Regions from separate parts of the Sphingobium sp. TomMM35A genome, predicted to be linked through region 2. Evidence: riboswitches for the same ligand, from Rfam matches in the RefSeq annotation. Region 2 holds a riboswitch; each other region holds the start of a gene.
The links. Region 2 has a riboswitch for cobalamin ahead of ACYU8T_RS00500 (TonB-dependent receptor plug domain-containing protein). Riboswitches for the same ligand answer to the same signal wherever they lie in the genome.
Positions count from the first base shown of each region.

Region 1: linked by a shared signal. The riboswitch ahead of ACYU8T_RS13375 (DUF1636 domain-containing protein) and the one ahead of ACYU8T_RS00500 (TonB-dependent receptor plug domain-containing protein) in region 2 are both predicted to bind cobalamin.
Region 3: linked by a shared signal. The riboswitch ahead of ACYU8T_RS15055 (TonB-dependent receptor) and the one ahead of ACYU8T_RS00500 (TonB-dependent receptor plug domain-containing protein) in region 2 are both predicted to bind cobalamin.

Region 1 is NZ_BSRC01000002.1:42,106-52,039, reverse strand. It holds gene cbiB (adenosylcobinamide-phosphate synthase CbiB) at 1-741, opposite strand, end outside; gene ACYU8T_RS13395 (threonine-phosphate decarboxylase) at 704-1,681, opposite strand; gene ACYU8T_RS13390 (adenosylcobinamide-GDP ribazoletransferase) at 1,678-2,388, opposite strand; gene ACYU8T_RS13385 (histidine phosphatase family protein) at 2,385-2,927, opposite strand; gene cobT (nicotinate-nucleotide--dimethylbenzimidazole phosphoribosyltransferase) at 2,948-3,964, opposite strand; gene ACYU8T_RS13375 (DUF1636 domain-containing protein) at 3,961-4,368, opposite strand; cobalamin riboswitch at 4,527-4,716, opposite strand; gene ACYU8T_RS13370 (formate dehydrogenase accessory sulfurtransferase FdhD) at 4,764-5,546, opposite strand; cobalamin riboswitch at 5,634-5,878, shown strand; gene ACYU8T_RS13365 (HoxN/HupN/NixA family nickel/cobalt transporter) at 6,052-7,101, shown strand; gene cobW (cobalamin biosynthesis protein CobW) at 7,098-8,138, shown strand; gene cobN (cobaltochelatase subunit CobN) at 8,138-9,934, shown strand, end outside.
Region 2 is NZ_BSRC01000001.1:97,793-107,726, forward strand. It holds gene ACYU8T_RS00485 (molybdopterin-dependent oxidoreductase) at 1-2,262, shown strand, start outside; gene cobA (uroporphyrinogen-III C-methyltransferase) at 2,249-3,031, shown strand; gene mobA (molybdenum cofactor guanylyltransferase) at 3,191-3,724, opposite strand; cobalamin riboswitch at 3,752-4,014, shown strand; gene ACYU8T_RS00500 (TonB-dependent receptor plug domain-containing protein) at 4,181-6,049, shown strand; gene ACYU8T_RS00505 (ABC transporter substrate-binding protein) at 6,086-6,925, opposite strand; gene ACYU8T_RS00510 (FecCD family ABC transporter permease) at 7,051-8,046, shown strand; gene ACYU8T_RS00515 (ABC transporter ATP-binding protein) at 8,040-8,819, shown strand; gene ACYU8T_RS00520 (penicillin-binding protein activator) at 8,926-9,934, opposite strand, start outside.
Region 3 is NZ_BSRC01000002.1:419,153-429,086, forward strand. It holds gene ACYU8T_RS15030 (chromate resistance protein ChrB domain-containing protein) at 143-1,078, shown strand; gene chrA (chromate efflux transporter) at 1,075-2,475, shown strand; gene ACYU8T_RS15040 (malate synthase G) at 2,604-4,700, opposite strand; gene ACYU8T_RS15045 (LysR family transcriptional regulator) at 4,812-5,705, shown strand; gene ACYU8T_RS15050 (hypothetical protein) at 5,884-6,063, shown strand; cobalamin riboswitch at 6,275-6,521, shown strand; gene ACYU8T_RS15055 (TonB-dependent receptor) at 6,762-8,720, shown strand; gene ACYU8T_RS15060 (hypothetical protein) at 8,953-9,195, shown strand; gene ACYU8T_RS15065 (cytochrome c oxidase assembly protein) at 9,319-9,934, shown strand, end outside.

The DNA.
Region 1 (9,934 bases), on a different contig from region 2:
GGCATGGCGGCCATGATCGCGCCACAAAATACGCCAGCCGCCCAGGCCGCCCAAGCAGATGAGGAAGCCCGACAAGCGCGCAGGGATGAGGTTCAAAAGGTCATCAAAGCGGGCGGCGGCCCAGCCAAATGCTGCGAACGGTTCTTCCCGGTGCCCGATCAAGCTGTCGGCGGTGTTGACGGCCTTATAGGCCCATATGCCGGGAAGGCCGCCGACAAGCAGCCAGAAAAGCGGCGCGACGACGCCGTCGCAGAAGCTTTCCGCGAGGCTTTCTATAGCGGCGCGCGCAACGCCTGCTTCATCCAGCGCGGCGGTGTCGCGGCCGACGATGTGGCCGACGGCGCGGCGGGCGGCGAAGAGATTGCCAGCCTCCAGCGCCTGCACCACGGGCAAGACATGATCGAACAGACTGCGCTGCGCGAGAGCAGGCCAGGCCGCAAGCGCGAGCCCCACCCAGGCCCAGGACCCGAGCAGTTGACGAAGAAGGCGATCGGCACCCCAGGCGACCGCGATGGTGATTGCCAGGAGGATCAGCAGCGTGAGGATGCCACCTGTCCGGCGGCGCGGGGTGCTGAAGCCGGGGTGGTTGAGGCCGCGTTCGCAGGCGGTGATGATCCGGGCGAAGGCGCCGACCGGATGTCCGACGCGCGCTTGCAGCCTGGCTGGCCAGCCGAGAACTGCGTCGAGGAAGAGCGCGGCCAACTCAACCAAGGGCTTCGTCCAGCCGGGCCAGATCGGCATCGCCGGCAGGAAGGCCGAAGCGCAGCCAGTGGGGATAATCTTCGAACGGACGCGTGAGGATCGCTTGCCGCGCAAGGCGATCGAACAACGAAGCAGCGTCTGGCGTATCGATCAGGCGGAATAACGGGCAATCGCCGCGCGGACTGAAGCCGTGGCGGATGAGCAGCGCGTCAAGGCGGGCCGCGCGAGTGGTCAAGCTCGCGACCGTCTCGTCGATCCAGCGCCGGTCGCGATAGGCAGCCCGGCCGAAATCGATCGCCGCCGCGGATAGCGGCCAATCTCCCAGCAGACGGCGGCAGGCAGCGACAATGGCGGATGGCCCGAGGAGGAAACCTAATCTCACCCCCGCCAAGCCGAAGAACTTGCCGAAGGATCGGAGGATGATCAGGCTTCGGTTATCGGCAACCTCGCTGGCGATGCTGGCGGCAGGCATGCAGTCGGCGAAGGCTTCATCGACGATCAGCCAGCCGCCCCGCTTTTCCTGACGGCACAGAAGCTGCCACATCTGCGCCCGCGTGTAGAGGCGGCCATCAGGATTGTTGGGATTGGCGAGGAGGAGCGCGGTACCCGGCGGTGCAGCTTCCGGCTGCTGCAAGGCATGCATATTCGGGAAAGCCTGCGCATGGGTGCGGTAGGACGGTTGGATGTGGCAGGCGGGGGCGTCGAGCAGATGGCCGAGCAGGCGCAGGCCGGTCTCGCTGCCGGGCAAAGCGCAGATATGGCCGGTGGTAACGCCGAAATGGGCGGCGGCGGCCTGTTCGAGATCGGCGAGTGCTGCGGGATCTGGGAGCGATCGCCAATCGGTCTTTATCGCAGTCGCGCCGGGCCAGGCGAGCGGGTTTATGCCGGTAGAGAGATCGATCCAGGGAAGGCGCGCCTCCTTGTAATGCTGACGCGCAGCGGCGAGGCGCCCGCCATGCCAGTGGAAGATGCCGCTCATCGCGCCAGCACCAGCGCGAAGAGCAAGCCGCTTTCAACAAGCTCTATGCCCGCGCCATGGCCGTCTCCCGAAATGCCGCCGATGCGACTGCGCAACCACCATGCCCATAATGGGATGAAGAGGGCGGCGGACAAGAGCGGGGGGATCATCAGGCAGAGGGCTGCGGCCAATACTGTCCAGCCCAACAGATGCGACGCGCCGATACCGTCGCGGAAGCGGCTGGCGAGACCCTGGTGAAGCGGCGGGAGCCACAGGGTCCAGGCGAGCGGGCCAATCCGGGCTGCGAAGGGCACGGCGACAAGGGCTAGCGGCGGGACATGCTCCGCGCACAGGCGGAGCAGGACGAGCTTTGTGAGCAATTGCAGGGCGATCGAGACGACGCCGAAGCTGCCGATGTGCGGATCAGCAAGGACGGCGGACAGCTTTTCCCGGTCATGATGCGCTGCTCCGGCCCCGTCGGCTATGTCGCCCAGGCCATCGAGATGGAGCGCTCCCGTCATGGCGACCCAGGCAATGAGGCTGAGCAAGGCGGCGATCCAGGGATCGCTCTGCAAGCCCATTGTCATGGCGGCGGCGACCGTCAGGCCGACGATGATGCCTGTTGCGGGGAACCAGCGGATAGCGGCGACGAAGTCGTTTTCGTCCGCGCCTACGTTCGGGAGCGGCAGGCGGGTCATGAGTTGCAGGGCAAGGATGAGGCGGGTCATGTTACGAGGCCTGTGATCTGCGCGCCGGGATTGTCTCCGGGCCAGAAGCGCAGCGTGAGCACCGCCGAATAGGGGATATCGATCGCCCAGGCCTGCTGATAATTCAGGCCGCAAAGCACCGTCAGCGCAGCACGGATCGCTCCTGCGTGCGTGAGGATGAGGGTGGGCTCCCCTACGTCGCGCAGTGCCGCGCTAACACGGTGGCAGAGGTCGGACCAGCTTTCGCCGCCTGGCGGAGGATAGTCGTCGGGAGACGACCAGAAGCGGGCAGTGTCGCCGGCTGGAAGCGTGGCGGGGTCCATGCCCTCCCATTCGCCGAAGTTCAGTTCGCGCCAGCGCGGGTCGATCCGATGGGCGGCTTGACGATCGATGGCGATCAGCGTGGCGGGCGTGCTGGCGCGTGCCAGGCCGGAGCTGGTCAGACAGTCGAATGTGAGCGCGCGTGATCGATCGATGCACAGCTGCATGGCGGCTGGATCAGGCGGCATGTCCGTGTGACCGAGCATAAGTCCGGGCGTTTGTGGTGCTCCATGCCGCATCAGGTGGAGCGTCAACGGGCTCATAGCGCGCCCGCGACGGCGGCTTGCGCGAAGGTCGCCATATGCGCATGCGCCGCGAGGGCCGAGCGGATGAGCTGTGCCGCGACGGCCGCGCCGCTTCCCTCGCCCAAGCGCATGCCGAGGTGCAGCAGCGGGTTGAGGCCGAGCTTTTCGAGCAGCCGGGCATGGCCTGCTTCGGCTGAGCAGTGGGCAGCCAGGCAATGTTGAGTGATGGCGGGATTGTCGCGCGCGAGGGGAGCGATCGCGGCGCCGCAGATAAAGCCGTCGAGCAGCACCGGCACGCGCATCATCCGCGCGGCTAGGATCGCACCTGCCATGGCGGCGATCTCCCGACCGCCGAGGCGGCGAAGCGTTTCGAAGGCGTCGGTGCAATGGGATGCATGCAGGGCAAGCGCGACGCGGACGGCCTCCGTCTTGCGGGCGAGGGCTACTTCGTCGATGCCCGTTCCCCTCCCCGTCCAGTCCTGCGCCTCGCCGCCGAAGGCGTGAAGGCACAGCGCGGCGGCGGGGGTGGTGTTGGCGATGCCCATCTCTCCGGCGAAGAGCAGGTCGCAATCTTCAGGGACCACGGCAGCGCCTGCGTTCAGGGATTCGAGGCACTCGGCCTCCGTCATGGCCGGGGCCTCGCATATGTCGGCGGTGGGCTGTTCAAGGGAAAGCGGGACGATCACCAGATCGGCTCCGCAAGCGCCCGCAAGCGCATTGATCGCCGCGCCGCCAGATTGGAAGTTAGCGACCATCTGCGCAGTGACGGACGCTGGAAAGGCGCTGACGCCCCGTGCGGCAACGCCGTGATTGCCAGCGAAGATGGCGGCGCGGATACGGTCGGCGCGCGGATACTCGCGGCTCTGCCAGCCCGCCATGAAGAGGGCAATTTCCTCCAGGCGGCCTAGTGATCCGGCGGGCTTCGTCAAAGAAGCCTGCCGCGCCGCCGCAGCGTCGATCGCCGTCGCGTCGTTCCCAGGAAGTGTTGCGAGCGCGGCCTGAAAACCGTCGCGGTCTTCAAAGCGGATCATGTGCAGACAAAGCCCTCGGGCGGCGTCCGGACGATGAAGTGCCCCTTAACCCCCTGCGGCCATTCGGCGTAGCGCACGACGCCCTCTTCGCTGGCGGCATGGCGCAGGGCATAGTCGAGGATGGCGCGCGCGGCATCCGCGTCCGGGGTGAAGTCGCCCAGCACATAACCGACCTTGCCAGGGCCGCGCACATGGACGGTGCAATGCCGCTGGCAGGCGAAGAGGCAGGGCATGTCCTGCACGGCGATCGCTTCATAGGCAGGCTCCTGCGCCTGAAGCCCGCGCATGGCATCGACCAGCAGCGCACCGCCGCGGCGCCCTTCGCTGTCTTCCCGTTGGTCTGCGGACAGGCGGCAGGTCGAACAGACGACCACCGACGCGCTGTTTTCGACGGCACGCAGCATCAGCGGCACGCTTTTATAATCATCTGAACATGAAAGACCGGCATCATGGCCCTCCCTGCAAAATCGAACCGCAACGGCCCTGCCCGGCCAGTGGCGGGCAAGGCGATGGCTGTCGTCCGCGCGGGGAACCCCGTTCGTCCGGTACACCCTGTCCGGTCGAAGAACGACTGCGGCAGGCAGGTCTCCTGGCTCACGGGTCGATGCGCATCGGCCGCCTTCTCGGGAGATACTCCCCCAATGGCTGCGTGGCCGGTCCACTCACCGCTTACAGTTGCAGGGGCAGCGCGGGCATTGCACCCGACTTCCCTTTTGATCCCCAAGCGGGGAACCTGTCGCGGCGCTGCTGATAATGAGGCAGGACCAAGCCCGCAAGCGGTAGATGAAGCGGCGCCTCGTCAGCCGGGCGGCCCGCCCGCCGCCAGCATGGCGTCTGCCCGCGCCAGCACGATGATCGGCAACCCAGCGCTGGCGGCGCGTTCGGCAGCGAGGCGGGTGGGGGCGGATATGGTGACGAGCAACGGGCAATTAGCGAGCGCCGCCTTCTCCACCAGCTCATAGGAACAGCGCGAGGACAGTAGCGCAAAGCCGCCATCCCATGACAATTGCCGCCGCCGCATCGCCCCGATCAGCTTGTCGAACGCGTTGTGGCGGCCCACATCCTCATAAACGAGGCGGATTGCGCCATCTGCCCCCGCCAGGGCAGCGGCATGGACAGCACCGGTTTGCCGATTGAGCGGTTGATGCTCGGCAAGATCGCCCGACGCCCGGAAGATAGCTGCCCGGCCTGCGGTCGAGCGGGCTGTCACGGCGGGCAGGGGCCGCAGCGCCTGCTCCAGATTTTCGACGCCGCATAAGCCGCAGGAGGAATCGGAGACGCGGTGACGGACGCGGCCGAGCAGTCCCTCCACCCGCTCCGGCGGAAGCGTAGCGCGGGCGACGAGGCCCTGCTCCGTTACATGGACGTCAACGTCGAGCGGCGCGTCCGATGGCAGGACCAGCCGCTCGGCAAGCGCGAAGCCCTGAACCAGTTCGGCCACGTCCCCTGGCGTCGCCATCAGAACCGCATATCCAACGCCGTTAAACTCGATCGCGACGGGCATCTCTTCCGCCAGATCGCGCTCCACGGGCGATGCGTCGCCCTCTGGGCTAATGCGGGTGAAGGAGAAAGGAGACGGCATAGCGCCGGTCTAGGCGGGCGGGATGCGCCCTGCAATATCACGCAACCATGCAACTGCCGCTTTCCTTTGCCGGTCAAGCCATCTATGCACAGCCCCGATCGCGCCGGTGCCCGAACGGGCTTCAAAGGGAATGCGGTGCGGGCTGCCGGTCAGGCGCCCAAATCCGCGGCTGTCCCTGCAACTGTAAGCGGTGAGCGAGACGCATAGCGACTTTCCGTTACCGCCGGAGGGTCAGCCACTGGGCCGGACGCTAAATCATGCGAGGCCTGGGAAGGCCATGTGTCGAGCGATGACCCGCAAGCCAGGAGACCTGCCGGCGTCTGGTCGCTCTTGCTTTGGCCCAGGGGATGGCCGGGGCACGGTATTCCGTCTGAGCGACGCGTGCGGCGGGACCGCACCGGCATGCGTGCCGGGCGCTAAGATGCGTCCGTCCGGCGCGTCGTGCTGGCCGCATAGCGGAGGTCCCGTCCAGTCTCGCTGACGCAGACGGGAGCCAAGCCGTCCGATGGTTATGCAAGTTCCGGCGCTGCGCCGCCGCGCGACATGGATGTTCGCGCTGCTGATCGCCGCCAATATCGGCCTTTGGATATGCGCCCTGATGATCTTCTCGGGCGATACGATGATGCTGGGCACCGCCCTGCTCGCCTGGAGCCTGGGCCTGCGACATGCGGTGGACGCCGACCATATCGCCGCCATCGACAATGTGACGCGCAAACTGATGCAGGACGGGCAGCAGCCGCTGACCGTGGGCCTGTGGTTCGCCATCGGGCATAGCGCGATCGTGCTGATCGCGGCGGTCCTCATCGCCTTTGCCGCCAGTGCCCTCAGCCGCGTCGAGGCGGCGGGGGAGATCGGCGGCACGATCGCCACGATCATCTCCGCAAGCTTCCTCTTCGCTATTGCGGCGATGAACCTCATCATCCTGCGGTCTGTTCTGAAGACGTTCAATCATGTTCGCAACGGTGGAAGCTATGTCGATGAGGACATGGACATTCTGCTGGGCAATCGGGGCATGTTGTCGCGCCTGTTCCGGCCGCTGTTCCGCCTCGTCACGCGTAGCTGGCACATGGCGCCGCTCGGATTTCTCTTTGGTCTGGGATTCGACACGGCGACGGAGGTGGCCATCCTCGGCCTGTCGGCGGGTCAGGCGGCGAGCGGCCTTTCAATCGCAACGGTGCTTATATTTCCCCTGCTGTTTGCGGCGGGCATGGCGCTCATCGACACGGCGGACGGCGCGCTGATGATGGGCGCCTATCAATGGGCGTTCGTGAAGCCGATCCGCAAACTTTACTATAACATCACCATCACGCTGGTGTCGGCGCTGGTCGCCATCGTCATCGGCGGGATCGAGGCGGCGGCGCTGCTGGGCGACAAGCTGGGCCTGACCGGCGGCATCTGGTCGATCGCCGCCCGTCTGGGCGAGCATTTCAACAGCCTCGGCTTTTTCATCATAGGCCTGTTCGCCGCCTGCTGGCTGGTGAGCTGGATCATCTACCGCTGGAAGCGCTTCGACGAGATCGACGTGCTCATCCCCAACAAAGGACAGACATTATGAGCAAGGTTTCCGCCACGGTCATCACGGGCTTTCTGGGTGCCGGAAAGACGACGCTGATCCGCCACCTGATCGAAAATGCGGGCGGGCGTCGGCTCGCCCTCATCATCAACGAATTTGGCGATGTCGGCGTAGACGGATCGCTGGTGAAGGGCTGCGGCGATGAAGCCTGCCCGGACGAGGATATCATCGAGCTTGCCAATGGCTGCATCTGTTGCACCGTGGCGGACGATTTCCTGCCCACCATGCAGCGGCTGCTGGACCGGGACGTGCCGCCCGATCACATCATTATCGAAACCTCAGGGCTCGCACTGCCCAAGCCACTGGTGAAAGCGTTTCAGTGGCCCGATATCCGGACGCGGGCAACGGTGGACGGCGTCATTGCACTCATCGATGCGGATGCGCTGGCAGCCGGGCGCTTTGCCCATGATGAAGCCGCGCTGGCTGCGGCGCGGGCGGCCGACCCGACGCTGGACCATGACAGCCCCATCGAGGAGCTCTTCGAAGACCAGCTGGCCTGTGCCGACCTGGTGCTGCTGAACAAGACCGACCTGGTCGCGCCTGAAAAGCTGGCGGAGCTGGAGCATCAGCTGGGCGGGGAAGTGCGGCCGGGCGTCCGCCTCCTGCGCACCGCGCGCGGCGAGATCGACCCCGCCGTCCTGCTCGGCCTTGGTGCGGGCGTCGAGGACCAGATCGATGCGCGCCCGTCCCATCATGATGATGAGGAGGATCATGATCATGAGGATTTCGACAGCTTCGTCCTACAACTGGAGGAAATCAGCAATCCCGCGCCGCTGCTGGCGGCTTTGGAGAAGGTCATCACCGACCATGACATCCTGCGCGTGAAGGGCTTTATCGCCATCGCCGGGCGCCCCGCACGGCTGGTCATCCAGGCGGTGGGACCGCGCATCCAACATCATTTCGACCGGCAGTGGCAGGCGGACGAGGTGCGCGCGTCGCGGCTGGTGGTGATCGGTCAGGCCGGATTGGATCGCGCCGCCATCGAAGGCGCGCTTTCAGGACAGCTGGCAGACGCCTGATGCATTTGCTGACCGCCACGCCCGGCACCGTTTCGAACGGGGATGAAGCCATCGATCTTGGCCAGTCGCCGGGCGACATCGTACTGCTGACCGTGGCGGACAGCGACCTTGCCTGCTTTGCGAGCGCGGCGGCGATGCTGGGCGATGGCGCGCCTTCCATCCGGCTCGCCAACCTTCTGCAATTGAAGCATCCCTATTCGGTCGATCTTTATGTCGAAAAGGTGATTTCCCACGCAAAGTTTGTCTGCGTCGTGTTGCTGGGGGGCAAAAGCTACTGGCCCTATGGCATTGAGGAAATTGCCAATGTCGCGCGAGAAAAGGGCATAGCGTTTGCCGCGATCGCCGATGGCCGGGAGGATGATCCGGAACTGCGCCTCGCCTCCACCCTGCCGCCCGAAACATGCGATCTGCTGCGGGATTATTTGCGACAGGGAGGCATCGCCAATGCGATCGCCTTTCTGAAGACGGCTGCGGGGATCGCGGGACTGGATGCGGGCTATGCCGACCCGCCGGTTCCGGTCGCAGATGCGGGGCTGTATTTGCCGGGTGTCGAGCGTCCGGTACTGGATCAGGTGAAGGCGGGCTGGACGGATGGGCAGCCTGTAGTGCTGTTTCTATTCTACCGTGCGCTGCTGATCGCCGGGACGCTGGAGGCGGTGGACGCGATGATCGCCGGGCTGCGAGCGGCGGGGCTGAATGTGCTGGCGGTGCATGTGCGTGCGCTGCGCGAACCCTTTGCGCGGGATTTCCTTGAGCGGGTGATAGCGTCGGCGGGTCCTGACGTCATCCTGAACGCAACCGCATTTGCCGCATCCGCGCCGGGCGAACCGCGCACGCCCTCGATATTGGAGCAGGCGGAGTGCCCGGTCCTGCAGACGATGTTCGCCAGCGCCGAACAGGCTGCGTGGCAGGACAGCGCGCGGGGGTTGGGACCGCGCGATCTGGCAATGCATATCGCCTTGCCCGAGGTAGACGGGCGGATCTTTACGCGGGCGGTCGCTTTCAAGGCGGCGGCGCGATTCGACGCGCGCACCGAATGCAGCATCATCGTGCCGCAGGTCCTGGCGGACAGAGTGAGCTTCGTCGCGCAACTTGCTGGAAATTGGGCGAGGTTGCGGCGTACTCCTTCGGGTGAGCGGCGCGTGGCGCTGGTGCTCGCCAATTACCCGAACCGGGACGGCCGGATCGGCAATGGCGTCGGACTCGACACGCCCGAAAGCGCGGCGGCGATCCTGCGGGCGCTGGGAGAGGCTGGCTATGCAATCGGCGGTGCGCCCGCCGAGGGCGCGGCGCTGATGCAGCTGATGACGGGTAGCGAGACAAAATGCGCGCTGGCCCTCGCGGATTATCGTGCGGCGTTCGCAGGCCTGCCTGGAGGCATTCGCCAGCTGGTGACGGACCGGTGGGGAGAGCCGGAGGATGATCCATTCTGCAAGGATGGCGCGTTTCGCCTGCGGGTGCATCGCTTCGGCCATGTCGCGGTCGCCGTGCAACCCTCACGCGGCTATGATGTCGATCCCAAGAGCAGCTATCATGATCCAGCGCTGCCGCCGCCGCATGCCTATCTCGCCTTCCACATCTGGTTGGCTCACGAATTTGGCGTCCACGCGGTGGTGCATGTGGGCAAGCATGGCAATCTGGAATGGCTGCCTGGCAAGGCGATCGCGCTTTCGGAAAACTGCTTCCCCGAAATCTGCGCCGGACCGATCCCGCAAATCTATCCCTTCATCGTCAATGATCCGGGCGAAGGCACGCAGGCGAAGCGCCGGATCGGCGCATGCATCATCGACCATCTG
Region 2 (9,934 bases):
TTCATCGGCACCGCGAATATCGACACCAACAGCCGCCTTTGCATGTCGAGCGCGGTCGCGGGCCATAACCGCGCCTTTGGCGAGGACATCGTGCCTGCCAGCTACGACGATCTGGACGAAGCCGATCTGATCGTGCTGGTCGGCTCCAACACCGCCTGGTGCCACCCGATCGTCTATCAGCGCATTCAGGCGGCGCGAGCGGAGCGTGGGACCAAGCTGGTCGTGATCGACCCACGCCGCACCGAAACCTGCGAAGGCGCGGACCTGCACCTGGCCGTAAAGCCTGGCACCGACGTTGCCCTGATGAGCGGTCTGCTCGCCTGGTGCGATCAGGAAGGCGTCACCGACCCTGCGTTCATCGCCGACCATCTCAATGCGCCCGAAGGCTTCTGGGAGCATATCCGCACCGGCCATGATCTCTGGACCACGGCAAAGACCTGCGACATCGCGCCCGCGCTGCTGGAGCAATTCTTCAAGCTGTTCGCCGCCACCGCGCGCACCGTCACCTTGTTCAGCCAGGGCATCAACCAGTCGATCCGCGGTACTGATCAGGTCAACGCGATCATCAACGTCCACTTGGCTACCGGCCGGATCGGCAAGCCCGGCGCTGCGCCCTTCTCCATCACCGGCCAGCCCAACGCCATGGGCGGCCGCGAAGTCGGCGGCCTCGCCTCGACGCTGGCGGCCCATATGGACTTCGCGCCGGAGAATGTGGAACGCGTCGGCCGCTTCTGGGCCGCGCCCACCATGGCGACCAAGCCGGGCCTGAAAGCCGTCGACCTGTTCCGCGCCATCAACGAAGGCCGGATCAAGGCGCTCTGGGTGATGGCCACCAACCCCGCAGTCTCGCTGCCCGACGCAGGCCGGGTCCGCGAGGCGCTGGAGACCGTGCCCTTCCTCGTCGTCTCGGACATCATCGCCGACACCGACACCAGCGTCTATGCCGACGTTCGCTTGCCCGCTGCTGGCTGGGGAGAGAAGGACGGCACCGTCACCAATTCGGACCGCACCATCAGCCGCCAGCGCCCCTTCATGGCGCTGCCCGGCGAGGCGAAGCCCGACTGGTGGATCATCAAGGAAGTCGGCCGTCGCATGGGCTGGCGCAACGCCTTCGCCTATGATCGGCCCGCCGACATCTGGCGCGAACATGCCCGCCTGACCGCCTATCAGAATGATGGTGCACGGCTGCTCAACCTGCGCGCGCAGGCGACCATCGGCAACGACGCCTATGAGGCGATGGAGCCCTTCCGCTGGGGTGGCGACAAGCCCTTCGCGGATGGTCGCTTCTCCACCCCCGATGGCAAGGCGCGGCTGGTACTCGCCAAGCAGATGGACCTTCAGGAGCCGCTCCAACAGTGGCCGATGACGCTCAACACCGGCCGTTATCGCGACCAGTGGCACACGATGACGCGCACCGGCCTGTCGGCGAAGCTCGCCCGTCATCGGGAGGAGCCGCTTGTCGAAATCCATGCCGAGGACGCACAGGAACTGGGCATTGCCCATGGCGACCTGGCCCGGGTTTTCACGGCGCAGGGCAACAGCATCTTCCGCGTGGCGTTCAGCGAGGGCCAGCGCAGGGGCGAGATTTTCACCCCGATCCACTGGACCGATCAAATCTCGACCGGCGGCCGCACCGGCCTGCTCCCCCGCCCGCTGGTCGATCCCCATTCCGGTCAGCCCGGCTTCAAGCTGACGCCCGCCAGCATCGAGAAAGTCGCGACCGAGTGGAAGGGCTTCCTGATCCTGCGCGGCGAGCAGCCCGCCAGGGTTCCCTGCCTGTGGGCGACAAAGGTCACCGTGCCGGGCGGCGCGCTTTACGAGGTCGCGGGCAATGGCGATCCCGCCCGGCTCGAAGCCTGCCTGCCCAGGGGCGACCGGGTCGAGGCCGTCGATATGTCGCGTGGCACCCGCCGCGTCGCGATTATCAAGGATGGCAAGCTGGCAGGCGTCCTCTTCGTGACCCGCACCGGCCTGCTCCCCACGCGCGACTGGCTCATCGGCCAGCTTGAAGCCGAAGAGGTGGGCGCTTCCGTCCTCGCGGCGCGCGGCCCCGGCAGCCAGCCTGACAAAGGCCCGACCATCTGCGTCTGCTTCGACATCGGCCTCAACCAGATCGTCGCCGCAATTCGCGACCAGAGCCTGGTCGACGTGCCCGCCATCGGCAAGGCGATCGGCGCGGGCACCAACTGCGGGTCCTGCCGCCCCGCGCTCGCCAACATCCTCGCCCAAATCCCGCAGGAGACGCTCCATGCAGCCGAATGAACTTATCGCCCCCGGTGAAGTCTGGCTGGTCGGCGCAGGTCCCGGCGACCCGGACCTGCTGACCCGCAAGGCCGAAAAGCTGATGGCGGCGGCCGACATCGTCTTTTATGACGCACTGGTCGGCCCCGGCGTCCTCGACCTCATCCCGCAGGGCATCGAGCGCGTCAGCGTCGGCAAGCGCTCCGGCCGCCACAGCAAGGATCAGGAAAGCATCAACGACCTCCTCCTCGCCGCCGCAAAGGCAGGCAAGCGCGTCGTGCGCCTGAAAGGCGGCGACCCGTCGGTCTTTGGCCGCTCGGCCGAGGAGATGGATCATCTCGCCGCTGACGGCATCCGCACCCACATCTGCCCCGGCATCACCACTGCCAGCGCGGCGGCGGCAAGCGGCAACGCCTCGCTCACCCTGCGCGGCAAGGCGCGCGGCCTGACACTGGTGACCGCGCATCTGAAAGCCGGTGAGCCGCTCAAGCTCGACTGGGAAACGCTCGCCCGTCCCGGGGGCACGCTCGGCATCTATATGGGGCGCGCCGCCGCCGGAGAGATCAGCCGCCAGCTGATCGCCGCCGGACGCGATCCCGAGACGCCGGTGATGGTGGCGGTCAATGTCTCGCTGCCCACCGAACGCCTGATCCGGGGGAAGCTGTCGGCGCTTGCCTTTCTGGTGGCCACGATCAGCGACGAAGATCCGACCCTGCTTCTGATTGGTGAAGCGGTGGCGGGCACGACCATGCCAGTAGAGGCCGCCACGAGCGTCGCTCTTCAGCTTTGAAGACCGGCTCTCCGCGACCTTTGCCCTGAGCTTGCCGAACGCCCCCGAACTTAGTTGGAAGGAAGGGAGGGGGCTTCGGCAAGTTCAGCTCGGCGATAGGGTGCAACCCGCTCAGCACGATAAGCAACGTGCTCCTGCAAAGGCAGGAGCACGGCGCAGCTAGCTTTTTGGCAATCCGGCAAGATCCTGCGGTCGATTAATATTCGGCAGGACGATATCCGCCCGCTCCACGATCCGCGCGCCGATCCGCTCCAGCCAGCCATATATCGACCGGCTATTCTCCTCAGCCAGATGCGCGTCCAGTTCATCTGCAAGCCCCGCAGGCCAGAAACCGGCAAGTTGCTGCCCCTTCAACACCGCAGCGCCTTCTCCCGCCAGCGCCTCCACCAGCGCCGCCGGATAGAGCGGCATGTCACACCCGGTCGTCAGCACCGCGTCATAGCCTTCGTCCCGCGCATGATGCAGTGCCGCGTTCAGCCCGCCCAGCGGTCCCATATCAGGCGCGGGCCGGTCGGAGAGGCTGGTCATCCCCTCGACCGTCCGCCCGCAGACCACCACCGTCTCCACATGCGGCGCGATTGCTGCTACCGCATGTTCAATCAGCATGCGCCCATCCGGCATCAGCGCCAGCGCCTTGTCGCTCCCGAACCGGCTTGATCGTCCCCCGGCAAGCACAGCGCCCAGTAATCGCATCGATCCACTCCTTGGCAGAACCCTCGCTTTCCCCTATGGCGCGCGGCGTGAGCGGGCAACCGCTGACGATAAGATCGCGCCGGAAAGGGAATGCGGTGCGGACGGCTCATCCGTCCAAATCCGCAGCTGCCCCTGCAACTGTAAGCGGTGAGCGCGATGCACCCGGAAACCCGCATGCCTTCAAAAGGGGAAGGCGAGGGGGACCAGCCACTGGACACGCGTCCGGGAAGGCCCGTGCATCGCCGCGACGACCCGCGAGCCAGGAAACCTGCCGGCGCATGGTCGCTCTTGCCTGGGTCCAGGGATCGGCCCGGGCACGGTTTTCCGTCTGAGCGACGAAGCGGCGCAGGGCCGCATCGGTGCGCGTGACGGGATTGGCGTCTCCCTCCCTCGCGCACCGGCCGCTCGCGCGGACGCCCTGGCCTCATGTCGCATGGCGCTCAGGGAAGACAGAATATGTTCAAGACCGGAATCTCGCTGCTGGCGCTCCTCGCCGCCACCCCAGCGCTTGCCGAAGACGCAGACGAAATCGTCGTCACCGCGCTCGGCATCGAGCAGCCGACCGATGAAGTCGGGCAGGCCGTGACGGTGATCGATGAAAAGACGATCGAGACGCGCCAGAATGTCAGCGTCGCGGACCTGCTGATCACCACGCCCGGCGTCCGTTTCAACCGCGCCGATGCCGTGGGCGGCGTCACCGGCATTTCGATCCGTGGCGCGGAAACGACGCAAACGCTGGTGCTGCTCGATGGCGTGAAGATCAATGACCCGAGCGTCATTGGCGATGCCTACGACTTCGGCAATCTGCTCACGGGCAACATCCGCCGCATCGAAGTGCTGCGCGGCTCCAATTCGGTGGTCTACGGCAGCCAGGCGATCGGCGGCGTGGTCAACATCATGTCGGCCGAGCCGGGCGAAGGCGTTGGCGGCAGCGCATCGGTGGATTATGGCTATGCCGACACGCTGAATGCAAAGGCTGACATATCGGGCAGCACCGGCATCGCATCGGGCAGCGCGGGCGTCGCCTATTTCCGTACCGATGGCATCTCCGCGGCACAGGGCGGTACGGAGAAGGACGGTTATGAAAATATCGCGACCCACGCGAAGCTGAAGCTCGCCTTCACCGACAATCTCAGCCTCGACCTGCGTGGCTATTACATCCATGCGGACCTCGATACCGACATCTTCTTTGGCGCGCCGGCTGAATCAAGGGATAGCAGCAAGCTTGACCAATATGTCGGCTATGCGGGGCTCAACCTTTCCTCTTTCGACGGCAAGTTGACGCAGCGTGCGGCGGTGACCTGGTTCCGCAATGACCGCGACTATTTCTTCGCGCCCAGTTCCGCGCCTGACTATGGCTATTCAGGCACCAACCTGCGATTTGAATATGAAGGCGTCTATCAGCCGGTGGATCAAGCCAAACTGGTCTTTGGCTACGAGCATGAGCGGCCCAAATATGACTCGTTCTTCTACGACTTCTTCACAGGCGATAAGGTCGTCAGCGGAGCAGAGGTAAACATCGACAGCGTCTATGCGCTTGCGGTCGTAAAGCCTTTTGTTGGCTTGTCGGTTACCGGCGGCGTACGCCATGACGATCACAGCCAATTCGGGGGCGCCACCACCTTTGGCGCCAACGCCAACTACACGCCCAATGAAGGCCGCACCAATATCCGCGCCAGCTATGGCGAAGGCTTTCGCGCACCTTCGCTGTACCAGATCTACGACGCCACCTATGGCAATCTCGACCTCAAGCCCGAACGGTCGAAAAGCTATGACATCGGCTTCGATCAGAGCCTGGATGAGGGCCGCGCGATGATCTCTGTCACCGCGTTTCGCCGCGACACCCGCGACCAGATTTATTTCGACGGCTTCGCCCTTCCTTTCGGCCGCTATGTCAACCTCACCCGCACCCGTGCAAAGGGCGTGGAAGCAGCCTTGACGCTGAAGCCCGTCGATGCGCTGACGGTCATAGCGGCCTACAGCTATATCGACGCTGTCGACCGGTCCGAAGGCGGGCTCAACGAAGGCAAGCGCCTTCCCCGCCGCGCAAAGGATGCCGTCAGCGTCTCGGCAGACTATGATTGGTCGTTCGGCCTGTCGACTGGCGCAACGGTGACCATGGTCGGCGACAGCTTCAACGATGCCGCCAACACCCAGCGTCTCGACGGCTACGCCCGGCTGGACCTCCGCGCCTCGCTGCCGATCAACGAGCATCTGGAGATTTACGGCCGCATCGACAATGTCACGGACGAAGAATATGCGACCGTCTATGGCTACAGCACCTATGGCCGATCGGCCTATGGCGGCGTGCGTGTCCGCTTCTGACGGTGAAAGATGAACGGGGTGGGCGGCCGCCCCGCTTCATCGCCGGGGCGCGGCCTTTGGCTGCGCCCTCTCTTTGCCCGCAGCATCCGCCTGGGCAATGATGCTGCGCGCGGCCTGCACATAGGCGGGGCCGCCGCAGACCGTCCAGGCCTGGGGCACACGGATGCGGGGGATGGATCTCAACGCGGGATGGTGCAGCATCTCCGTCCCCTGATCGACGATGTTTTCGCTGCCTTCTTCCACGATCAGATAGTCGGGCTTGGCTGCGATCATCTGTTCCAGCGGCACTTGCGCCAGCGCGGGCTTGCCGAGCTTTTCCGCCAGATTGACGAGGCCCGCGCGCCGGATCAGTTCATCGACCAGGGTGCCCGTGCCCGTCATGTAGCCGCGTCGCTGATAATAGGCCGCGACCCCGCCGCCCTTGCGCCGGGGCAGGGCGGCAAGATCGCGCTCCATGCCCCTGATCAACGCTTCGCCGCGCGCGCGCTGGCCGACCGCCGCCGCGACCTGACGAACCTGATCGCGGATTGCGGCGAAGCTGGTTGCGCTCGCGAGGCCCAGCTTGCGCCATCGCCCATCGGGCGCGCCGACCACGCCGCCTGTGCCATCAGGAAAGCCAATCACCAAGTCGGGCCGCAACGCCAGCACCTCTTCGGCCGGGCGCTTCAGCACCGGAAAGCGCCGCGCCTTCGCCACCGCTGCCGACAATTCGGGATCATGGCCATAGGGGCTCAACGCCGCGATCTGACCCGGATCGGCGAGCGCCAGCACATATTGGTCGGCGCAGGTGTTGAGCGACACGATGCGGCGTGGCGGGGCAGGGGCGGCGCTGGTGAGGCTGAGCGCACAAAGCGCCGCGATGATCTTTCCGCGCATCAATCCTGCCTCTGCAACGTGCTGGGCTCCTGCGAAGGCAGGAGCCCAGCTCAAGTGAAGCAACTGGGCTCCTGCCTTCGCAGGAGCACTACGACCTGTATCAGCGGCCTTGGAGTGCGCAAGCCATGAGCGCGCGCCGCCATCCGCTTCTGCTCCCGGTTCTCACCGCGCTGACTCTCATCGCAGCGCTGGGCTCGCTCACGCTGGGCGCCGTTCCGCTTTCACCCCCTCGCATCCTTGCCGTCCTGAGCGGCGGCGGCGATGAGGTCGCCCGCGCCATCCTGATCGATCTGCGCGTGCCGCGCATGCTGCTCGGGCTGATCGTCGGCGCGATGCTCGGCCTCGCCGGAGCGGCATTGCAGGGCTATTTGCGCAATCCGCTGGCCGAACCTTCGGTGCTTGGCGCATCCAATGCAGCCGCGCTCGGGGCGGTGGGCGCGCTCTATTTCGGGCTGGCGCAGCTTCATCCAGTGATCCTGCCGATCCTGGCCATCACCACCAGCCTGATCGCGATCGGCGCGCTGTTCCTGCTGGCCGGGCCATCGGAAAGTCCTTTGACGCTGATCCTCGCTGGCATTGCCGTCGCAACGCTCGCCGGGGCGGGGATCAGCCTGTCGCTCAACCTGTCGCCCAATCCCTTCGCCGCGATGGAGATCATGAGCTGGCTGATGGGCAGCCTTGAAAATCGCAGCTATGCGCATGTCTGGATCGCCTTGCCCTGCGTGCTTGTCGGAGCCGCGCTGCTGATCGCGGACGGGCGCAGTCTCGACGCGCTGACCTTGGGCGAAGAAGGCGCGCAGGCATTGGGCGTCGACCTCACCAAGGCGCGGCTGCGCATGATGCTGGGTGTCGCCATCGGCGTCGGTGGCGCGGTCGCGGTGTCTGGCGCGATCGGCTTTGTCGGGCTGATCGTGCCGCATCTCGTCAGGCCGCTGACTGATCGCTCGCCGTCGGCGATCCTGCTTCCGTCCTTGCTCGGCGGCGCGGCGTTATTGACGCTTGCGGACATCGGCGTGCGGCTCATTCCCACCAGCAGCGAATTGAAGCTGGGCGTTCTGACGGCGCTGTTGGGTGTGCCGGTCTTCCTGGTCCATCTGATGCGGGAGCGGCGGCTATGGTGACGATCCGCACGCAGGAGCTGTCGGTGCGCCTTGGCCGTCATGCTGCGGTTCGCGGCGTCACTACGGCGCTGGAGCCGGGGCAGCTGGTCGGCATCATAGGTCCCAATGGCGCGGGCAAATCGACGCTAATCCGAGCGATGCTCGGCCTTGCGCGCGTGGAGAGCGGAACGGCGTCGATCAATGAAAAGCCGATCGCCAATATCGGCCGCAAGGACATCGCGCGTGTGGTCGCCTATCTGCCGCAGGGGCAGACATTGCACTGGCCCTTGATGGTGGAGCGGCTGGTCGCACTGGGGCGGATGCCGCATCTGGGCCCGCTCTCGCGGCTGTCGGCAGAGGATGAGGCGGTGGTCGATGCGGCGCTTGCCCGCGCGGATGTGTTGCACCTGAAGGGGCGGATCGCGACAGAATTGTCAGGCGGCGAACGGGCCCGTGTTCTCCTCGCCCGCGCATTGGCGGTGGGAGCGCCCTCGCTCATCGCTGATGAACCGCTTGCCGCGCTTGATCCGGGGCATCAGCTTGATGTCATGGACTTGCTGAAGGCCGAAGCGCGGGCAGGATCGCTGGTTGTAACCGTGCTGCACGACCTGGGCATGGCGGCGCGATATTGCGACCGGCTGCTGTTGATGGACCAGGGGCGGCTGGTCGCGGACGGCAAGCCGATGGACGTGCTGACGGAGCAGAGCCTTGCCCAAGTCTACGGCATTTCCGCGTGCATCGATGCGAATGGCGAATGGCCGCTGATCCTGCCCACGGGGCGGATCAAAGGCTAAGCGCTACCTCCGTTCGCCCTGAGCTTGTCGAAGGGCTTCCCCCCTTGGAAGACAAGGGCTTCGGCAGGCTCAGCCCGAACGGAAGAGTTTGGGCGAAAGGTGGTTACTACTCCCCGAAAGCCTTCGGTGCCGCAGCCACCACCGTGTAGGTGCCCGCACCAATCTCCGACACTTCCAGCGCTCGCTCGGCTATCCCGCTGCGTCCGAAGCGGAACGCCCCGTCGATCCCGGAAAAGCCGCCCGCATCGCGCAGCCGCGCCGCCGGGAAGGGGGTGCCGGGCCGCCAGTCGCGCGCGATGCGCACGGTCAGCAGCACCGCATCATAGCCCAGCGCCGACAGGCGGAACGGCGCGCTGCCGTAGCGCGCCCGATATTTGCTCGCCAGTTGCCCGTAGAGGCCGTCCGACACGCTGGCGAACCAGGCTCCCCGCAGCGCGGGGCTGGAGCCGAGGCTGCTGTCCGTATTCCACAATTCCGTGCCAAGCAGCCGCGCTGTCGCGCCGCCATTCTTCCGCACGATGGGGGCAAGCTGCAAAGCCACCCGCCCGCTGTCGGCGATCAGCAGTGCGTCATAGCTGGACGATGCCTGCAACTTCTTGACCGCCGCCGTCATCGACGCTGGCGTCCGGTCGAAGGTCTGCATCGATACGACCGTGCCGCCCGCGCCCTCTACGGCGCGCAGCAGCGATGTGCCGGAACGCTCGCCATACATGCCCTTGGGCACCAGCGCGGCGAACTTCGACAGTCCCTTGCCCTTGGCGAAGTCGACCACGCGCTCGATCGACTGGCCGGGGATGTAGCCCATGATGTAGACGCCGTTTCCGGCAACGCTCACATCGTTGGAAAAGCTGATGACCGGCACGTTAGCCCGCGCCGCGATCGGCCCGACGGCCCGCGCGTCTTCTGCCAGCAGCGGGCCCAGGATCAGGCGATTGCCTTCCGCCAGCGCCCGGTTCGCCGCCGCCGCCGCGCCCATGCTGGTGTCATAGGTGGTGATGCGCACCTTGTCCGCCTTGGTATCCAGGAGGGCGAGGGTGGTGGTATTGGCGATCGACTGGCCGACGCCCGCATTGGGGCCGCTCATCGGCACCAGCAGCGCGACGCGGTGCCGCTGC
Region 3 (9,934 bases), on a different contig from region 2:
CGTCTCCGCGTGCAAAAATTGTTCGCGCAGAGGCGCGAACTGAACAATGCAACTTGTCCCCTGACGGGAACCAGACAGAAGCATATCACCGCTGAATGATATAGCTATTTCCCACATACAATTCATATGATACACCTGCATCATGAACTCCTGGCTAGCCCTCCTCCATCAGCTCCCGGCCAAGCCACCCTATCTGCGCGTGAAAATCTGGCGCCGCCTCCAATCGATAGGCGCGGTTCCGCTCAAAAATGCCGTCCATGTCCTCCCTCATTCGGACGCGTCCGAAGCCGCCTTCCGCACCCTACTGGATGAAATCACCACCGGCGGCGGCGAAGCCATCCTCACGGAAATCCGCCTCCTCATCGGCCAATCCGACGCCGAAGTCCGCGCCCTTTTCGACACCGCCCGCGATGCCGATTATGACGACCTCGCCCAATCCGCGCGCCGCCTGCTCGAAACCGGCCCCGCCACTGCCGCAGACATCGCCAAGCTCCAGAAGCGCCTCGAAGACATCAGCCGCATCGACTTTTTCGGCGCGCACGGCCGCCAGGAAGCCGAAGCGGCGCTCACCGAACTTGACCGCCGCCGATACCAGCATCCGGACGTCACCCGCACCGAACCGGCCGAAGCCCCGGCGATCCTCACCAACCGCATTTGGGTCACGCGCAGCGGCGTCCATGTCGATCGCATCGCCTGCGCCTGGCTTATCCAGCGCTTCATCGACCCCCATGCCCGGTTCCGTTTCGTCGACAGCCGCTCCCATGATCCGGAGCCCGGCGAGCTGCGCTTCGACATGGCCGACGCGGAATTCACCCATGAAGCCGACCGGTGCAGCTTCGAAACCCTGCTGCTGCGCGCGAACCTGACCGACGAACCCGCCCTGCAAGCCATCGGCGAGATTATCCACGAACTCGACATAGCCGACGGCAAGTTCGCGCGTCCCGAAACCGCTGGTCTCGGCGCGATGCTTTCGGGCGTCTGCGCCTCCACCGACGATGATCTTCAGCGCATCGCCCTCGCCAGCGACGCCCTCAACCAGTTCCACGCCTTTTTCAGCAATCGAAAGACCGATCGATGAGCAGCAACGCCTCGACCCTCTCCGCCGCCGCCACGCCCTTGCCCGATCACGGCATCCCGCTTGGCGAAGCCACCCGCATATGGGCAAAGATCGCGGCCTTGAGCTTCGGCGGTCCCGCAGGCCAGATCGCGGTGATGCACCGCATCCTTGTCGAGGAAAAAAAGTGGATCGGGGAGGAGCGTTTCCTCCACGCCCTCAATTATTGCATGCTGCTCCCCGGCCCGGAGGCGCAGCAGCTCGCCATCTACATCGGCTGGCTGCTCCACAGGACGAAAGGCGGCCTGATCGCAGGCATCCTCTTCGTTCTCCCCGGCTTCCTCGCCATCCTGGGCCTGAGCTATATCTATGTCCTTCTCGGCAAAGTCCCGCTCGTCGAAGGGCTCTTCTTCGGCCTGAAGGCCGCCGTCCTCGCCGTCGTGGTGCAAGCCGTCGTCCGCGTCGGCTCCCGCGCGCTCAAGAACAACGTCATGCGCGGCATCGCCGCCGCCGCCTTCGTCGCCATCTTCTTCCTCGATGCACCTTTCCCGCTGATCGTCCTTGCCGCGGGCCTCATCGGCTATCTCGGCAGCCGCAGCGGTATCGCCCAGTTCAAGGGCGGCGGCGGCCATGGTCCCGCGTCCGGCAACGTCATCCACGATCGCGACACAGCGCTCGGCGAAGCCCTTCCCGATCATGCCCGCCCGAACCTGCGCTGGTCGCTCCAGATCTCGACGGTGCTCCTGGTGCTCTGGCTCGCCCCCGTCCTCGCCCTCTTCCTCGCGCTCGGCCCCGACGATGTCTTCGCCCGCATCGCCAGCTTCTTCAGCCAGATGGCGGTCGTCACCTTCGGCGGCGCCTACGCAGTCCTCGCCTATGTCGCGCAGGAAGCGGTCGGCACCTTTGGCTGGCTCCGCCCCGGCGAGATGCTCGACGGCCTCGGCATGGCGGAAACAACGCCCGGCCCGCTGATCATGGTGACGCAATTCGTCGGCTTCCTCGCCGCTTTCCGCGACGCCGGGATGCTGCCGCCGCTCGTCGCCGCCACGCTCGGCGCGATCCTCACCACCTGGGTGACCTTCGTCCCTTGCTTCCTCTGGATCTTCGCAGGCGCGCCCTTCATCGAACGCCTGCGCGGCAACCGCGCGCTATCCTCGGCCCTGACCGCGATCACCGCGGCGGTAGTGGGCGTGATCCTGAACCTCGCCCTCTGGTTCGCGATCCACACCCTCTTCGCCAAGGTCCACGCCGTGCCGACGCCCACCGGATCGCTCGACGTGCCCGTCCTCGCCTCGATCAACCTTCCAGCCGTGGCGCTTTCAACGGCAGCCCTGATCGCCGTCCTGCGCTTCAAGGCCGGAGTCCTCCCCGTCCTCCTCTGCTCAGCCGCAGCTGGCGCCGCCTATGTCCTGTTGGGGTAAGCGACCCTAGCCAAAACCGTCATCCTGAACTCGTTTCAGGATCCATTGTGCCTCTACACGCCTTCCGCTCGTGGGGAGAAATGGATGCTGAAACAAGTTCAGCATGACGGCGAAGTAGAACGAACATCCTACCCCTTCACCCTCACCCGATAGGCATGCAGCAGCGGTTCGGTATAACCATTAGGCTGCGCCACCCCCTCAAACACCAGCGCCCGCGCCGCCTGGAAGGCGATGCTCTCCTCCTCCCGCCCGCTCATCGGCTGGTAGAGCGGGTCGCCCGCATTCTGCGCATCCACCTTGACCGCCATCCGCCGCAGCGCCGCGTCCACCTCCTCGGCCGAACACACGCCATGCAGCAGCCAATTGGCGATATGCTGCGAAGAAATCCGCAACGTCGCCCGATCCTCCATCAGCCCCACGTCATGGATATCCGGCACCTTCGAGCACCCTACGCCCTGATCCACCCAGCGCACGACATAGCCCAGTATCCCCTGCGCATTATTGTCCAGCTCGTCCCGAACATCCTGCGCCGACCAGTTCACCCCCGCCGCCAGCGGTATCGTCAGCAGCGCATCGAGCGAAGCCACCGCCTCCGCCTTCCGCTCCTCCTGCCGGGCAAAAACATCGACGGCGTGATAATGCGTAGCGTGCAAGGTCGCGGCAGTCGGCGAAGGCACCCAAGCCGTATTCGCCCCCGTCATCGGATGCCCGACCTTCTGGTCCAGCATGTCCGCCATCCGATCCGGAGCCGCCCACATGCCCTTGCCGATCTGCGCCCGGCCCGACAGCCCGCAAGCCAGTCCGATCTGCACATTGCGATCCTCATAGGCCTGGATCCACGCCGCGCCCTTCATGTCGCCCTTGCGGATCATAGGCCCCGCCCGCATCGACGTATGGATCTCGTCGCCCGTGCGATCCAGGAAGCCAGTATTGATGAAGACGATCCGGTCCCGCACCGCATGGATGCAGGCGGCAAGGTTGGCCGAAGTCCGCCGCTCCTCATCCATCACCCCGACTTTCAGCTGATGCCGCTCCAGCCCCAGCAAATCCTCGATCGCATCGAACAGATCATTGGTGAAGGCGACCTCCTCCGGCCCATGCATCTTGGGCTTCACGATATAGATGCTGCCCGCCCGGCTGTTGACGAAGCGCCCGCCGCGCCGAATGTCGTGCAAGGCGATCAGGCTGGTGACGATCCCATCCAAAATCCCTTCCGGAGCCTCCGTCCCATCCGCCAAGCGAACCGCAGGCGTCGTCATCAAATGCCCGACATTGCGCACGAACAGCAATGACCGCCCCGGCAGCGTGAACCCACTTCCATCAGGCGCAACATAGGACCGGTCGCCATTCAGCCGCCGCGTCATCATCGCGCCATTCTTCTCGAAGCTCTCCTCCAGGTCGCCCTTCATCAGCCCCAGCCAGTTGGCATAGGCCGCCACCTTGTCCCCCGCATCCACCGCCGCGACCGAATCCTCCAGGTCGCAGATGGTCGACAAAGCCGACTCCAGCACGACATCGGCCAAATGCGCCGGGTCATCCCGCCCGATCGGATGCCCCGCATCGATCACCAGTTCGATATGCAGCCCATGATTGCGCAGCAGGATATTATCCCCTGCCCGTCCTGCGAGTTGCGAAGCATCCCGCAACACCGGCTCGCCCCCGGTCCACTCCGCCCAGCTTCCCTCCGTCAGCGGAACCGCCCGGTCCAGAAACGCCTTGGCCCAGGCAATCACCTGCGCGCCCCGCGCCGGATCATGGCCCTTGCCCGCCGCCACGCCCGGGATCGCGTCCGTCCCATAAAGCGCATCATACAGGCTTCCCCACCGCGCATTGGCCGCGTTCAACAGGAACCGCGCATTCAGGATCGGCACCACCAACTGCGGCCCCGCCAAGCTCGCAAGCTCCGCATCCACCCGGCCCGACCCGATGGAAAAGGGCGCAGGCTCCGGCACCAGATAGCCGATCTCCGTCAGGAAAGCCCGATAGGCCTCCGCATCGAAAGGCCGCCCCGCATGCTCCCCGTGCCAGGCATCGATCTGCGCCTGAAGAGCATCACGCTTCTCCAGCAAAGCCGCATTGCGCGGCGCGAACCGCGCGAAGATCGCAGCAGCGCCTCGCCAGAACGCATCCGCCACGATCCCCGTCCCCGGCAGCACATCCTCATCGATAAAGCGCGCCAGTTCGGCGGCCACCATCAGGCCCGATTTCTCGATCATACCGTCCATCGGCAACTCTCCATCACGAAAAACTATGGCCAAAATCTATAGACCCGCCGCCATCCTCGCACTAGATGATAAAGGTTCAAAGCATCTGTTCCTCACAGGAAAAGATCATCGATGGACCCCGACTATCTTCTCTTCGCCCGCGCGGTGGAAGCAGGCAGCCTCTCAGCCGCTGGCCGCATGCTCAACATCTCGCCCGCGATGATGTCGAAACGCCTCTCTCGCCTCGAAGCCCGCCTCGGCGTCCGCCTCATCCATCGCACCACGCGCCGCCTCGCCCTGACGGAAGAGGGCGCCAGCCTTCACCGCGATCTCGTCGCCATCCTCGACGCCATTGCCCACGCGGAAGAGCGCGTCACCAATCGCCACCGCACCGCGTCAGGCCCGCTGCGCATCTCCGCCCCCACCTCCTTCGGCCGCCTCCATGTCGCCCCCCATGTCGGCCGATTCCTGGAACAGCATCCGCGCGTCGACCTCCAACTCAACCTGTCCGACGCCTATGAAGACCTGCTCGCTGAACGGATCGACCTTGCGATCCGCATCACCAGCGACATTCCCGCCCATCTGGAGGGGCATCATCTCGCCGCCAACCGCCGCATCCTCTGCGCGAACCCCGCCTATCTCGCCGCCCACGGCACGCCGGAAGGGATAGCTGACCTCTCCCGCCACCGTCTGCTCGCCGCCGAAGGACAATTGCCATGGCGATTGGTCAACGGGCGCGCGCGCAAGCTGATCGACGGCCAAAGCCATGTCCGCACCAACAGCAGCGAAATCGTGCGCGAACTCGCCCTGACCGGCGTCGGCATCGCCCTGCGCTCGCTCTGGGACGTGGGCGATCTGATCGCGGACGGACGCCTCGTCCGCGTCCTTGAACCTTGGGAAGGCCCCGCCGACCTCGCCGTCCACGCCGTCCACCCCCGCGCGGCGGGCCGCCCTGCCGCCGTGGACACCTTCATCGCATTCTTGCGCGAAAGCTTCCGCGCCGCGCCGTGGAACAGGGGCGGTTGATAGAAAAAGGCAGGCGGGCTCCCGCTCAACCCGCTGAAAAGCCAAAATTCCATTATGCGAAAATTCGCCAGGCTCCTGTCAAAAAATAGAAGCTTTCCGGCGTTAACCTGCGTAATGGCAGCGGGAAAGGCCGATGTTATCGTTCGAGCCATAAGAAACTTGAGAGAGGATATGGGCCATGCGCCCCAATGACGCGTCACATTTTTCCGCCTGCGCCGCCCAGGAAGCGCGGCAAGCCAGGGAAGCCCGCCTACGCGGCGCCGACCAGGCAACCATCGCCCTCCACAATGAACGCGCCGTCCGCTACCAGGCCATGGCCCTCCGCCTCCAGCGAGAACGAGGCACGACCCTGAACTGATCTTGGCGCGAAGGCCCAGCACCACCATTCCCCTCTCCCCTTCAGGGGAGAGGGTGCCGAGCGAAGCGAAGGCGGGAGAGGGGACTGTAAAGCAACCAGCGCCGCCCCCCTCTCCCCACCCCTCTCCCCTAAAGGGGAGAGGGAGCAATCCCCACCACCCCCCCTTGCCCCACACCCCCACCTCCGCTATCGCCCCCTCACCCGGGCAACCCCCGGGCATGATCGCGCCGGTGCCTCGAAAGAGGCTTAAAAGGGAACATGGTAAGGAAGGCATCCGCCTCCCCAAGCCAGGGCTGTCCCTGCAACTGTAAGCGGCGAGCGCGATGCACATCGCCCCACCTCACAGGCAGGTTGGGGCAAGTCACTGGGCCGGACGCTAAATCCTGCGAGGCCTGGGAAGGCCGTGCATCAAGCGATGACCCGCGAGCCAGGATACCTGCCAGCGTCTGGTCGCTCTTGCCTTGGTCCAGGGGATGGCCGCGGCACGGTGAACTCCGTCTGAGCGACGAATGAGCGGCAAGAGGCCGCTTCGGTGACGCTGGCGGCCGCCTTGGGGGCGTCCGGCCGTCGGCGTGCGCCGGTCGTCGCCTGACGACAGGTCTCTTGCCGGATGTCGCCAGACGCCCGGAGTGCATGATGTGAAACTTCCCGATCATTTCCACCGCGCCGCCTGGGCGCTGACCGCCACTCTCCTCCCCCTGCCAGCCTTTGCCGCCGAAGCGGCCGACGCGGGCGAAGACGCCAGCGCCATCATCGTCTTCGGCCGGGGCGAGGACAAGATCGGCACCGCCCATGCGGCGAGCGAAGGCAGCGTCGGCGGCGCTGACCTTCTCGTCCGCCCGCTGCTGCGCGTCGCCGAACTGCTCGAAGCCGTGCCGGGCATGGTCGCGGCCCAGCATTCGGGCAGCGGCAAGGCCAATCAATATTTCCTGCGCGGTTTCAACCTCGACCATGGGTCGGACTTCACCACCTATATCGACGGGGTTCAGATGAACTTCCGCAGCCATGGCCACGGCCAGGGCTATCTCGACCTCAACGGGCTCATCCCGGAAATCATCGCGCGTGAGGATTTTCGCAAAGGTCCCTATCGCGCCGATGGCGGCGACTTCGCGCTTGCGGGCGCGGCCTATATGACCACGATCGACGGCTATGACCGGCCATGGGTCGCGGCGGAGGGCGGCTCCTTCGGCTGGCGCAGGCTGGCGTCGGGCGGGACCGTAAAGGCGGGCGCGGGCCATCTCACCCTGGTCGCGCAGGCCAAGGCCTATGACGGGCCATGGCAGGAGCCTGAACATCTGCGCCATTATGCGGGCTTCGCCAAATATACGCTCCCCACAGGGGCCGGGAAGATCGACGCCACGCTTCACGCCTATCGCGCGACATGGCGCCCGACCGAGCAAATTCCCGAGCGCATCGTAGGCACGCCGCTCTGCCCCGATGTCTTCTGTTCGCCCGATCCGTCCGCGCGCGGTGAAACCACCCGCATTATCGGCAATCTCGCCACCATTCAGCCGACATGGCGCGCCAATCTTTATGCCCAGTTCTACGACTGGACGATGTTCTCGAACCCCACTTACACCGACCCCGACGGCACCAGCGCGCAGATACAGCAATTCGACCGCCGCTGGGTTCTCGGCCTCACGGGCGAAAAGCGCTGGGATGCCGATCCAGCGCTGCAACTGAAGCTCGGCACGGAAAACCGTTATGACGCGATCGGCAATGTCGGCGTCAACCGAACCGCAGGGCGCGCTTTCCTCTCCTCGCTTGGGCGCTATCGCGTCAACCAAGGCTCGGCCGCGCTTTATGGCGAAGCGACCGTCACGCCCCTTCCCGGCCTGCGCATCACCGGCGGGGTGCGCGGCGACTATTATCATTATGATGTCCGCAGCCGGGACGCCGTCGCCGCCGCGTTGGGTGAAGGCAGCGGCTCGGACACGCTCGTCTCTCCCAAGGCGTCGGCCGCATGGGCAATTACCCCGCAGGTCGAACTCTATGCCAATTGGGGCCGGGGCTTCCATTCCAACGATGCGCGCGGCGCGGTCAATGTGGACACGCCTGTTCCCATGCTCGTGCGCGGCACCGGCAAGGAACTGGGCGGCCGCCTTCAGCTTCCCGGCTTCACCTTCACCGCAACCTATTGGTGGCTGAACGTCGGCAGCGAGTTGCGCTTCGTCGGCGATTCCAACGCGGTCGAACCCAGCGGAGCCAGCCGCCGCCATGGCTATGAGCTTGTCGCCTTCTGGCGGCCACTCCCCTGGCTTGCCTTCGACGGCAATTACACCGCCAGCCACAGCCGCTACACCAATGGCGATCATATCCCCAACGCCTTCAGGAACGCAGCGTCCGCCGGGGCGGCTATCGTCCTCGATCCATGGGAAGCCAGCATCCGCGTCCGCCATCTCGGGCCCTCTCCCCTGATCGAGGATAATAGCGTGCGCGATCCCGGCAGCACTGTCGTCAATGCCCGCGCCGCCTGGAAGGGGAAGCGGGTGCAGATCTATGCCGAACTGCTCAATATCCTGGGCAGCCGGGACAAGGACATCGCCTATTATTACGAATCCTACATCCCCGCCGCCGATGCGGAGCCGGTCGAAGGACGGCTGAGCCGCGTCGTCGAACCGCGAACGGTGCGCGGCGGCGTCAAGTTCCTCTTCTGACAGTTGAAGGCGAAGGCTGGTCGTTGGCAGGAGACCGGCCTTCGCGATCAACGACTTACTTATGGGACGGAAGTGTTCGTAAAGTAAAAGCCAGACATTCTTTATTTAAACAGGTTAAAAGTCTTGGAGTTCAGCATGGAAATTTTGGGCTATGGTTGACGCGCTTTCGCCGCTGTGCAACTTTCCCTTACGGCAATCTGGACAAAGAATCAGTTGCCAGGAGAGGATGTCCATGACCCACCCACCTTTGCGGGGCGCCGTTTTTCACGCCATCTTGCGCGACTGCCTGGAAGCGCAGCGCGCGCCCAAGGAAACCGAAATACAACTGGTAGCCTGCAAGATTTGGCAGGACAGTTTCGCTGCAATATCGCACAAGAACTGGCATGATCTCGTGCCGGGCAGCGAAGAATATGAATATACGCTCAACGCCGCCCGCATGGCCTTTGGCATCCACGCAGCCAACAGCGCCGCCTGAATTTTTGACCTTCAGGTTAATTTTCGGCCCCAAATCTCCAAAAACCCTTTCAATTCACCATTTCCTTCATGGGAACGATCCTCCCCCTCACGACTTGGTGATGGAAACAGAGGATCGTCCCGGTTGGAAAATCCCACCCCCTATTGCGGCACCGCTCCCCTGCCCGCGGAGTTCTGGACCCGGTGGAACTGGGACCCGCTATTGCTGCTGGCCATCGCCGCCACACTCTTTCTCTCCCTGCGCCTTCCTCCCCCTTCCCGAAAACCCGCGATCGCCTTCACCGGCATCTGGGCGATCCTCTACATTTCCCCTTTCTGCGCGATCGGCTCGGCTCTCTTCTCCGCCCGGTCAGTCCACCATCTCGTCTTGATCCTGATAGCCGCCCCCCTGCTCGCCCGCGCGGCAGCCATGCTCCCCAAACGCGGATCGCTCGCCAGCTGGACGGTTCTTCAGGCGCTGGTCCTCTGGTTCTGGCACGCTCCGCCAGCATATGATCTGGCGCTGTCCAATTCCGCCGCCTTCTGGCTGATGCAACTCAGCATCCTTCTCTCCGCCACCGGCTTCTGGCACGCTCTCGCTCGCTCGGAACTCCCCGGCCGGATCATCGCCCTGTTCGCAACCATGATGCAGATGAGCTTGCTCGGCGCGTTGCTCGCCTTTGCCCAAAGCGCCCTCTACCGCCCGCACTGGCTGACAACCCAGCCCTGGGGCATGAGCCCGCTGGACGACCAGCAGCTTG